Regions from separate parts of the Streptomyces sp. MMCC 100 genome, predicted to be linked through region 1. Evidence: riboswitches for the same ligand, from Rfam matches in the RefSeq annotation. Region 1 holds a riboswitch; the other holds the start of a gene.
What was found. A riboswitch is a leader RNA that binds a small molecule or an ion and turns the genes downstream of it on or off. The one in region 1 is predicted to bind glycine.
Positions count from the first base shown of each region.

Region 1 (5,897 bases):
CCCGCGAGGGCCAGCCTGTCCCTCTTCAGGCGCTCCCAGGCGATCCGGCCCAGGGAGCGCCCTTGTACCGACTTGGCCTCGGCGCCGGCGACCGCCGCTTCCTCTGCCGCACTCGGGGCCGCTTCCGCGGTCGGCTCGTGCAATGGTGCCGTCATCTGGCAGGGACCCCTCTCAACCGGCGGTAGCCGGCCCGCACTTGCCGCTGTAGCGGCGTGATCAGTCCGTCGTACAAAGAGGCGAGCAACCACCCCTTGTTGCGGGAGTCTTCAACGCTTTGGCGATCTGTAGCCAGAGCTGACGGGGAATGGATGCGCAACCGTGATGCTGTTTGAGGTGTTCCGTTATCCGGACAGCGGGTAACGGGGGCCGGACGCGGGCGAGTTGGGACATCGGGGACATGATGGTGCTTTGTGCCGTCATCTACGCGCGAAGATGATCCCTGATGTCCCGGTCCGGTGGCCCCGCCCGACCGCCGGGCAGGCGGTCGCCGCCGCCTCCGTCCTGTCTCCGGCCGTCAGTACCGGCTACCGGCCGGAGGGTATCCGTAGCCACCCGCCGGCGCCTGGGCGGGGGCGGGCGCGTGGGCCTCGCGGTCGTAGAACGGGCGGGCGTTGGCGCGCAGCCACAGGGCGACCGGGTCGTGGGTGTCGGTCATCGCCACCGTCGACACCGGCAGCCCGTCGGGCACCGCGCCGACGGACTGCTGCATCATCGCGCGCACCGCGTCGACGGCCGGCGGGGAGGTGTCGTACACGTCCAGGCCGATGGCGAGATACGGCGCTCCCAGCGTCGGCTGCACCCAGGCGCGGCGCAGCGCGCGGACCGCCGGGGTGCGGTGGGCGTTCTGCGCGAGCAGGGCGTAGAACTGGGGGATCTCGATGGCCGGTTCGGACAGGCGCAGGGGCCCGGCGGGCTGGCGGTCCAGTCCGGAGGCGATACGGCGCAGGTCGAGCCAGGGGACGCCGACGCCGCCGCCGGGGGCGTGCGGGTTGAGCCACAGGCCGTAGTGGTCCGGGTAGAGGGCGCGGGCGACCTCCAGGCCGTCGACCACCTCGTACGACCGGTTCCAGCCACTGGCGGAGAGCTCCTGGGCGGAGGTGACGCAGGGCGCGTAGCCGTAGCCCTCGACCTCCATGTTCCCGTACTGGGCGTCCGGGGAGCCGGCCTGTCCGTGCCACAGCAGCATCCAGACCTGGCCGGAGGTGGGGGTGGCGAGGGCGCGCAGCAGGGCCTCGTAGGCGTCGTAACGCCCGGGCGTCACCTGGCGCAGCATGTGCTCGACCTGCCCGGTCGTGGTGCCGCTGGCGCTCACGTGTATCGCCCCTTCGAGAAGTTCCCCCGGTGTTGGAACCAGCTTAAGGCTCCGCCGGGTGCGGGGGCCTTTGAGCTCGGGGTGTGCTGTCGTCCTGCGGGTGCGGGTTCCGCCGTGGTTGATCGCGCAGTTCCCCGCGCCCTTTGGGTACGTTGCCCCAGGCGGTGATTACAAGTCACGGTCGTAGAACGGGCGGACCTTGTCCCGCATCCAGTCGCAGACCGGGTCCTGGGCCGCCTCCAGGAGGACCAGGTTGACCTGCCACTTCAGGGGGGACTTGGTCAGGGCGCGGCCCAGGGCCTCCAGGGGGAGGGCGCGGGCGTCGCCCTCCCAGTGGGCGAGTTCGACGCCGACGTACAGGACCGGGTCGGCGGTCTCGACGGCGGCCAGGCAGCGGCGCGCGCTGCGTACGACGCCGGTGGCGGCGAACTCGGCGGAGGCGGCGGCCAGGAAGTCCACCGGGTCGTCCTGCCAGTCCGGCTCGAAGAGGCGGACCCGGCCGCCGGACGCGGGCCCGTCCAGCGGGGAGCGTCCGGCCCGGCACAGCTCGGCCACGGCGGGCGGCGGCAGCGGGATGCCCACCACGCCCTCCGGGTTCACCACGATGCCGACCTGCGGGGGCAGACCGCGGGCGAACTCCGCGGCGGGGGCGACGGTGTACGCCATCTGCGCCCCGGCGACCTGCCGGAACTGCTCCTCGGAGCTGAACGCCGGCACGTAGGCCTGGCCGTCGATCTCCAGCGAGGGCAGGTCGAGGGGGCCGCTGTGCGGGCCGCCGCCGTTGGGCAGGGGTATCCACAGGAAGCTGCGGCCGAGGACCTCCACGATCCGGCCGCCGGCCGTCGGGACGCCGAGGGAGGCGGACAGCACCTCCTCCAGCTCGTTGCCGGGCCACCCGCCGTGCGGATGGGGGTGCGCCTGTGCCGGGAAGTCCATCTGCCTACCTACCGCCTGCCTGGTACCGCTGTTCGTGGCTGAAAGGCTAACCCGTTCGGCCCCGGCGCCCTACCGTGCGTCACCCCGTGAAGGCGATCCGGTGCAGGGTGTCCGCCGCCGCCCGGTCGAGGACGACCGCCGAGGCGCAGCCGGCGGGCAGCGCGCCCTCGGTCACCGCGCGCAGCAGGCGGGAGTTGGCCGCGCGGTGCCGCAGGAACGCGTACTGCGACACGCCCCGGCCGCGTTCGCGCTGGCCGGCCAGGGCCTCGTCGGCGCCGACGTCGAGCAGCAGCAGGTGCAGGGTGCCGCCCCGGCGGCGGGCCTCGCGGGCCAGCCAGCCGCGCACCCAGGCCTGCGTGCCGCAGTCGTGCACGACGACGCCCTCGCCGGAGCGCAGCGCGCGGCGCAGTCCGGCGTAGTGGGCGAGGCGGACGAGGGGGCGGTAGAGCGCGTACGGCAGCAGGCGCGGCATGCGGCGGTCCCAGCGGTCGCGGGTGTCCTGGGAGTCGACGCGCCCGCCGCGCACGGTGCGCCGCATCAGCGTGGACTTGCCGCTGCCGGGCAGGCCGGTGATCACCACCAGGTCCCGGGGGCCGAAGAGCAGAGCGTGCGGGCTGCGGCCGTCGCGGTCCCTGAGGTCACGGACGACGGGCGTGGGCGAAGGGGCGCACGCCTCGGTCGCCGGAGCGGCCGGCTGCTTGGGCAGCGCGAGTCCCGAGGTCGTGGCGTACGCCGTGGTCCTGTTCACCGTGATCGTCCTCCCCTGGGGCGGTTCACGAGTCCCTCCCCGTCGAGTGTAAAGAGAAGGTAATGCGCAGGTCTCGCGTTTTCGTTCGCTTACTGCCACAAGCCGGTTACAGATCACGGTCTGCCATGGATCGACCCGGCGTGCAATGATGGCGACGCCAACTGCATACCGGCCGTTTGAATCCGCGCGGGAGAGTCCCCGGCCGCGCCGGGGCGCCGAAGGAGCAAGTCCCTCCCTTGAATCTCTCAGGCACCGTTACCGCGCGGGCGAGGCACATCTGAAAAGCGGACCGCCCCCGACGGCTGTCCCACCCAAGGTGCAAGCCCTGATCGCCGTACTCCGGTGGCCGTGGCGAACCTCTCAGGTTCCGATGACAGATGGGGAGGACCGACCTCGCCACGTCCTGTCCTGGGAGACGACCGACCGATGAGCAGTACCGAACTGCGCCGTACCGCGCTCGATGCCACGCATCGCGCGCTGGGCGCGACGATGACCGACTTCGCCGGCTGGGACATGCCCCTGCGCTACGGCTCCGAGCGCGAGGAGCACGTCGCGGTGCGCACCCGTGCCGGTCTCTTCGACCTCTCGCACATGGGTGAGATCACCGTCACCGGGCCGCAGGCGGCCGAGCTGCTGAACTTCGCGCTGGTCGGCAACATCGGCAGCGTGAAGCCGGGCCGCGCCCGCTACACCATGATCTGCCGCGAGGACGGCGGCATCCTGGACGACCTGATCGTCTACCGCCTGGACGACACCGAGTACATGGTCGTCGCCAACGCCTCCAACGCCCAGGTCGTCCTGGACGCGCTGACCGAGCGCGCGGCCGGCTTCGACGCCGAGGTGCGCGACGACCGCGACGCCTACGCGCTGCTGGCGGTGCAGGGCCCCGAGTCCCCGGGCATCCTCGCGTCGCTCACCGACGCCGACCTGGACGGCCTCAAGTACTACGCCGGTCTGCCCGGCACGGTCGCGGGCGTTCCCGCGCTCATCGCGCGCACCGGTTACACCGGCGAGGACGGCTTCGAGCTGTTCGTGAAGCCGGAGCACGCCGTCGAGCTGTGGCAGGCGCTGACCAAGGCGGGCGAGGGCGCCGGACTGGTCCCGTGCGGCCTGTCCTGCCGGGACACGCTGCGCCTGGAGGCGGGCATGCCGCTGTACGGGAACGAGCTGACGACCGCGCTGACGCCGTTCGACGCCGGTCTCGGCCGGGTGGTGAAGTTCGAGAAGGAGGGCGACTTCGTCGGGCGCGCCGCGCTGACCGAGGCCGCCGAGCGCGCCGCTTCCGAGCCGCCCCGCGTCCTGGTCGGCCTGGTCGCCGAGGGCCGCCGGGTCCCGCGCGCCGGGTACCAGGTGGTCGCCGGCGGCGAGGTGATCGGCGAGGTCACCTCCGGTGCCCCGTCCCCGACGCTGGGCAAGCCGATCGCCATGGCGTACGTCGACGCCGCGCACGCGGCTCCGGGCACGGAGGGCGTCGGTGTGGACATCCGGGGCAGTCACGAGCCGTACGAGGTCGTGGCGCTGCCGTTCTACAAGCGCCAGAAGTAACACTGGGCGACAGCCCTCTTCGGCAGCCTTCCCGGCGGCCTTCCCGGCGGCTCTTTCGTCGTCCCACTCCGCCCCGCCACCCCCTTCACCAGCCACTTCCTCGCGTACAGGAGAATTCAGGCCATGAGCAACCCCCAGCAGCTGCGCTACAGCAAGGAGCACGAGTGGCTGTCGGGCGCCGAGGACGGCGCCTCGACGGTCGGCATCACGGAGCACGCGGCCAACGCACTCGGTGACGTCGTCTTCGTTCAGCTCCCCGAGGTCGGCGACTCGGTCACCGCGGGCGAGACCTGCGGCGAACTGGAGTCGACCAAGTCCGTCTCCGACCTGTACTCCCCCGTCTCCGGTGAGGTCACCGAGGTCAACGAGGACGTCGTCAACGACCCGTCGCTGGTGAACAGCGCCCCCTTCGAGGGCGGCTGGCTGTTCAAGGTGCGGATCACGGACGAGCCGGCCGACCTGCTCTCCGCCGACGAGTACACCGCCTTCACCGCCGGCTGAGGAGTCCCGACCGCATGTCGCTTCTGAACACACCCCTGCACGAGCTGGACCCCGACGTCGCCGCCGCCGTCGACGCCGAGCTGGACCGCCAGCAGTCCACCCTCGAGATGATCGCCTCGGAGAACTTCGCCCCGGTCGCGGTCATGGAGGCCCAGGGCTCGGTCCTCACCAACAAGTACGCCGAGGGCTACCCCGGCCGCCGCTACTACGGCGGCTGCGAGCACGTCGACGTGGTCGAGCAGATCGCCATCGACCGGGTCAAGGCGCTCTTCGGCGCCGAGCACGCCAACGTGCAGCCGCACTCGGGCGCCCAGGCCAACGCGGCCGCGATGTTCGCGCTGCTCAAGCCCGGCGACACGATCATGGGTCTGAACCTCGCCCACGGCGGGCACCTGACCCACGGCATGAAGATCAACTTCTCCGGCAAGCTCTACAACGTCGTGCCCTACCACGTCGGCGACGACGGCCAGGTCGACATGGCCGAGGTCGAGCGCCTCGCCAAGGAGACGAAGCCGAAGCTGATCGTGGCCGGCTGGTCGGCGTACCCGCGTCAGCTGGACTTCGCCGCGTTCCGCAAGGTCGCGGACGAGGTCGGCGCCTACCTGATGGTCGACATGGCGCACTTCGCCGGTCTGGTCGCGGCGGGCCTGCACCCGAACCCGGTCCCGCACGCCCACGTGGTCACCACGACCACGCACAAGACGCTGGGCGGCCCCCGCGGCGGTGTGATCCTCTCCACGGCCGAGCTGGCCAAGAAGATCAACTCCGCCGTCTTCCCCGGTCAGCAGGGTGGCCCGCTGGAGCACGTGGTGGCCGCCAAGGCCGTCGCCTTCAAGGTCGCCGCGAGCGAGGACT
Region 1 is NZ_JBGORK020000001.1:6,388,927-6,394,823, forward strand. It holds gene ABS735_RS29435 (ABC transporter permease) at 1-155, opposite strand, end outside; gene ABS735_RS29440 (enhanced serine sensitivity protein SseB C-terminal domain-containing protein) at 515-1,312, opposite strand; gene ABS735_RS29445 (enhanced serine sensitivity protein SseB) at 1,481-2,248, opposite strand; gene ABS735_RS29450 (AAA family ATPase) at 2,328-2,996, opposite strand; glycine riboswitch at 3,174-3,267, shown strand; glycine riboswitch at 3,268-3,383, shown strand; gene gcvT (glycine cleavage system aminomethyltransferase GcvT) at 3,423-4,541, shown strand; gene gcvH (glycine cleavage system protein GcvH) at 4,665-5,042, shown strand; gene glyA (serine hydroxymethyltransferase) at 5,057-5,897, shown strand, end outside.

Region 2 (5,897 bases), 3.9 Mb from region 1:
TGCATACCCGGCGTAACGCCCGCGCCGGGCTACGGTGCCCCCATGAGCCTGAGCATCCGCAACCAGCTCCCCGGCACCGTCACCGCCGTCACCCCGGGCGAGGCCATGGCGACGGTCGGGGTCCGTCTCTCCGGCGGCCAGGACCTCACCGCCGCGATCACCCGGGCGTCCGCCGAGGACCTCGCGCTCGCCCCCGGCACCACCGTCCGGGCCCTGGTGAAGTCCACCGAGGTGGCCCTGGCCACCGGGCGCGTCGACGGCCTGTCCATCCGCAACCGGCTGCCGGGCACGGTCACCGCCCTCGCCACCGGCGCCGCGATGGCCTCCGTCACGGTCGCCGTCGAGGGCGCGGAGCTGACCGCCGCCATCACCCGGCAGGCCGCCGACGACCTGGCCCTGTCCGTCGGCGTTCCCGTCGTCGCGCTGGTCAAGGCGACGGAGGTGTCGCTCGCCACGGTGTGAGACGCCGAGAGGCTCCGTCCGGGCCCTGGGAGCCCGGACGGAGCCTCTCTCACCTCTGCGGCGGGACTCAGTCCTCGTACGCGTCCAGCGGCGGGCAGGAGCAGACCAGGTTCCGGTCGCCGTAGGCCTGGTCGATGCGGCGCACCGGCGGCCAGTACTTGTCGGCGGCGGACACACCGGCCGGGAAGACGGCCTCCTCGCGCGTGTACGCGTGGTCCCACTCGCCGCCCAGCGCGCCCGCGGTGTGCGGGGCGCCGCGCAGCGGGTTGTCGTCGGCGGACCAGGCGCCGGAGCCGACCTTCTCGATCTCCGCGCGGATGGCGATCATCGCCTCGCAGAACCGGTCCAGCTCGGCCAGGTCCTCGGACTCGGTCGGCTCGATCATCAGCGTGCCGGCCACCGGGAAGGACATCGTCGGCGCGTGGAAGCCGTAGTCGATCAGCCGCTTGGCGACATCGTCGACGCTCACGCCGGTCGCCTTGGTCAGCGGGCGCAGGTCGATGATGCACTCGTGCGCGACGAGACCGCCCGGGCCGGTGTACAGCACCGGGAAGTGCGGCTCCAGGCGCTTGGCGATGTAGTTGGCGGACAGCACGGCCACCTGCGTGGCGCGCTTGAGGCCCTCGCCGCCCATCAGCCGGACGTACGACCAGGAGATCGGCAGGATGCCGGCCGAGCCCCAGGGCGCCGCCGAGATCGGGCCGACACCCGTCTGCGGACCGGCCGTGGGCTGCAGCGGGTGGTTGGGCAGGTACGGCGCCAGGTGCGACCGTACGCCCACGGGGCCGACGCCGGGACCGCCGCCGCCGTGCGGGATGCAGAAGGTCTTGTGCAGGTTCAGGTGGGAGACGTCGCCGCCGAAGTGGCCGGGCTTGGCGAGGCCGACCAGGGCGTTGAGGTTGGCGCCGTCCACGTAGACCTGGCCGCCCGCGTCGTGCACCTGGGCGCAGATGTCGGCCACGTGCTCCTCGAACACGCCGTGCGTGGAGGGGTACGTGATCATCAGCACGGCCAGTTCATCGCGGTGCTTCTCGATCTTGGCCCGCAGGTCCTCGACGTCGATCTCGCCGTCCTCGGCGGTCTTGACGACGACGACCTTCATGCCGGCCATCACGGCGCTGGCGGCGTTGGTGCCGTGCGCGGAGGACGGGATGAGGCAGACGGTGCGCTGCTCGTCGCCGTTGGCCCGGTGGTAGCCGCGTACGGCGAGCAGGCCCGCGAACTCGCCCTGCGACCCGGCGTTGGGCTGCAGCGAGACCTTGTCGTACCCGGTGACCTCGGCCAGCCGCTCCTCCAGCTCGCGGATGAGGGTCAGGTAGCCCTGCGCCTGATCTGCGGGCGCGAAGGGGTGCAGCGCGCCGAACTCGGGCCAGGTGACCGGCTCCATCTCGGTGGTCGCGTTGAGCTTCATGGTGCAGGAACCCAGCGGGATCATGCCGCGGTCCAGCGCGTAGTCCCGGTCGGCGAGGCGGCGCAGGTAGCGCAGCATCGCGGTCTCGGAGCGGTGCTGGTGGAAGACGGGATGGGTCAGGAAGTCGTCGGTGCGCAGCAGCGCCCCGGGCAGAGTCTCCCCGGCCTCCGCGTCCAGTGCCTCGACGTCGCCCTCGACGCCGAAGGCCAGCCACACGCCGCCGACCTGGGCGCGCGTGGTGGTCTCGTCGCAGGCGAAGGACACGTGGTCGGCGTCGACGAGGCGCAGGTTGATGCCGTTCTCGCGGGCGGCGTGGACGATCTCGCCGGCCCGGCCGGGCACCCGCGCGGTGACGGTGTCGAAGTAGGCGCCGTGGACGATCTCGACGCCGCCCTGGGCGAGGCCGGCAGCGGTGATCGTGGCGTACCGGTGGGTGCGCCGGGCGATGGCCCGCAGCCCCTCGGGGCCGTGGTAGACGGCGTACATGCCGGCCATGACGGCGAGCAGCACCTGCGCGGTGCAGATGTTGCTGGTGGCCTTCTCGCGGCGGATGTGCTGCTCGCGGGTCTGCAGGGCCAGGCGGTAGGCCTTGTTGCCGTCGGCGTCCACGGAGACGCCGACCAGACGGCCGGGCAGGCTGCGGGCGAACTTCTCGTGCACGGCCATGTAGCCGGCGTGCGGCCCGCCGAAGCCCATCGGCACGCCGAAGCGCTGGGTGGTGCCCACGGCGATGTCCGCGCCCAGCTCGCCGGGCGAGGTGAGCAGCGTGAGGGCGAGCAGGTCGGCGGCGACGGTGACGAGCGCGCCGAGCTCGTGCGCCCGGTCGATCACCGGCTTGATGTCGCGTACGGCCCCGGAAGCGCCCGGGTACTGGATCAGGACGCCGTTGATCTCCCGCTCGGCGACCTCGGCCGGGATGCCCTCGCTCAGGTCGGCGACGACCACCTCGACGCCGGTCGGCTCGGCGCGGGTCTGTATCACGGCGACGGTCTGCGGCAGGGCGTCCGCGTCGACCAGGAACAGGCCCTTCTTGTTCTTGCCCATGCGCCGGGAGAGCGCCATCGCCTCGGCGGCGGCGGTGCCCTCGTCGAGCAGCGAGGCACCGGAGGTGGGCAGCCCGGTCAGCTCGGCGACCATCGTCTGGAAGTTCAGCAGGGCCTCGAGCCGGCCCTGGGAGATCTCCGGCTGGTACGGCGTGTACGCCGTGTACCAGGACGGGTTCTCCATGACGTTGCGCAGGATGACCGGCGGGGTGAAGGTGCCGTAGTAGCCGAGGCCGATCATGGAGTCGAGGACCTGGTTGCGGTCGACCAGGGAGCGCAGCTCGGCCAGCACCTCGGCCTCGGAGCGCCCGCCCGGCAGGTCGAGCCGGTCGGCGTTCTTGATCACATCCGGCACCGCGGCGGCCGTCAGTTCGTCGAGCGAACCGTAACCGACCTGCGCGAGCATCTTGGCCCTGGCCTCGTGGTCGGGGCCGATGTGGCGCTGCTCGAACGGCATGGCCTGTTCGAGTTCGGAGAGCGGAGTGCGATGGGCGGTCATTGCGGAGGCCTCCTGGTCTGACGACCTTCGAGGGGCACCACGGCGCGGGTACCCGGACGGCCTCCCCCTCTGTCATCTCAACCTGAGAGCTTCACCGGACGAGCCCGTGGGCCCTTCCGGCTTTCACCGTCGGTGAGAGCGGAAGCCGTCGACACCCGCCCTGCTTTCCAGAGTGACCTCGTCCGTGCGGTACGTGAGCCTGAGAGATTCCGGGGAGGATTTGCTCCTTCGGCGTCTCCGGCGGTGTCCGGAGAACTCTCCCGCGCGGGGTCAGCAGCCGTTTGCCAGCGTACCAGCGAGGCACTCGCGCGAACTTCGAGTGGCCGACCCGCCACATGTGCTCTTTTGTAGTACTTACGGATGATTAGGCGGCTGGTGTGCGACCCCAGTGCGGCCCAGTGGTGCGATCAAGTGGAGGGCCCCGTGCGTACTGACATCGATCCGCGGAACCTGATCGGCCGCAAGGCGTTCGACCGCGACGGCACCAGGATCGGCACCGTGGACGAGGTGTACCTCGACGATGCCACCGGCGTCCCCGAGTGGGCGGCGATACGGACCGGCCTCTTCAGCAGGGACGCCTTCGTCCCCCTGGAGCCCAGCGAGCTGGTCGACGGCACCCTGCGCGTGCCCTTCGACCGGTCCCTGATCAAGGAGGCGCCCGACTTCGGCGTCGGCCGTCACCTCTCGCCGGAACAGGAACTCCAGCTCTACCACCACTACGGCCTGGACGTGGCGGCCGCTCCCCCGCCCCCCGACCGCGACTTCGGCAAGCTGGCCGGCAAGGGCAACGACGACAGCTGACGACGACAGCTGCCGCACCGCCCGCAATACCCGGCCGCCCGCGCTACCCGGCCGCCCGTCTCGCGGGCCCGCCCCCACCGGGTCCGCCAGCGGGTCCTCCCGCGGGTTCTCCACCGGATCCTCGCACCGCGGGGGCGACCAGCGGCAGGGGGTCCGCCGGGGTCAGCTCCGGGTCGTCCACCGGGAAGGTCCGCACCCGGCCGACCTCGGAGTACGGCGTCTCGAACCGCACGGTGACGCGCCCGAGGCCGCTGCCCTGTACCCACCCGTGCCCGAGCTCCGCGTGCCGTACGTCGTGCCCCGCCGGCCACCGGCGCTCGGCGGGCGAGGGGCTGTGCTCCTCGACGGGCCCGGTCTCGGGCTCCTCGGCCGGTACCTCGGGACGATCCCCCGCCGCTTGTGCGAACAGGTCCTCCTGCGTGTAGTCGGCGAGACCGCTGACGCCCACCCCGAGCAGCCGCACGCCGCCCGTGGTGTCCACCGAGTCCAGCAGTCTGGCGGCGGCCTCCCGCACCACCGCGGGGTCGTCGGTGGGTCCGCGCAGCGTCTCCGAGCGCGTCAGCGTGGAGAAGTCGTATCTGCGCACCTTGAGCACGATCGTCCGCCCGGACAGACCGGAGGCGCGCAGCCGACGCACGCAGCGGTCCGCCAGCCGCCCCACCTCGACACCGACCCGCACCCGGTCGTGGATGTCCACGTCGTAGGTGTCCTCGACCGACACGGACTTGGTCTCCCGCTCGGCGACCACCGGCCGCTCGTCACGCGCCAGCGCCATGGCGTACAGCGCGTGGCCGTGCGCCTTGCCCAGCAGCCGTACCAGCTCGTCCTCGCCGGCCTCGGCGATCTCGCCGACCGTGGTGATCCCCGCCCGGCGCAGGTGGTCTCCCGTGGCCGGCCCCACCCCGGGCAGCGTCCGCACGGTCATCGGCTCCAGCATGGCCCGCTCCGTCCCCGGCGGGATGAGCACGAGTCCGTCGGGCTTGGCCTCCTCCGAGCCGATCTTGGCGAGCATCTTGGAGGCGGCGAGCCCGACGGAGCCGGTGAGGCCGGTGACGGCGCGGATGTCCGTGCGCAGCTTCGCCCCGGCCAGCCGCGCCGACTCCGCGTCCCAGGCCGCTTGGCCGGCCTCCAGGTCCACGAAGGCCTCGTCCAGGCTCAACGGCTCCACCAGGGGCGACAGCTCCCGCAGCAGCCGCATGACCTGCTCGCTGATCGACCGGTAGAGCTCGAAGCGCGGAACGAGGTAGGCGGCGTGGGGCGCGAGCCGACGTGCCTGGCCCATGGGCATCGCGGAGTGCACCCCGAACACCCGCGCCTCGTACGAGCAGGTGGCGACCACGCCGCGCGGTCCGAGGCCGCCCACGACCACGGCCTTCCCGCGCAGACTCGGCTTGGACGCCTGCTCCACCGAGGCGAAGAAGGCATCCATGTCGAGATGCAGGATCGTGGGCGCGGTTCTCACATCTCCGATGCTGCCCTACGCCACTGACAATGCCGCCACCACCGGCGGGAGGACACCCGGGGCGCGTCGCGCCACCACCGGCGGGAGGACACCCGGGGCCGCGTCGGGGTTCAGACCGCCCTGTTGTTCCGCCGCCGGGCCAGCTCGTCGGCAGGATTGTGCCCGACCAGCGTCTCCCCCGTGTCGATCCGCTCCCCGTGCAGCTGGGACAGCGCGCTC
Region 2 is NZ_JBGORK020000001.1:2,456,300-2,462,196, reverse strand. It holds gene ABS735_RS11340 (ABC transporter ATP-binding protein) at 1-16, shown strand, start outside; gene ABS735_RS11335 (TOBE domain-containing protein) at 43-462, shown strand; gene gcvP (aminomethyl-transferring glycine dehydrogenase) at 530-3,415, opposite strand; glycine riboswitch at 3,593-3,688, opposite strand; gene ABS735_RS11325 (PRC-barrel domain-containing protein) at 3,839-4,216, shown strand; gene ABS735_RS11320 (DNA polymerase IV) at 4,260-5,678, opposite strand; gene ABS735_RS11315 (MerR family transcriptional regulator) at 5,789-5,897, opposite strand, start outside.
Region 2: linked by a shared signal. The riboswitch ahead of gcvP (aminomethyl-transferring glycine dehydrogenase) and the one ahead of gcvT (glycine cleavage system aminomethyltransferase GcvT) in region 1 are both predicted to bind glycine.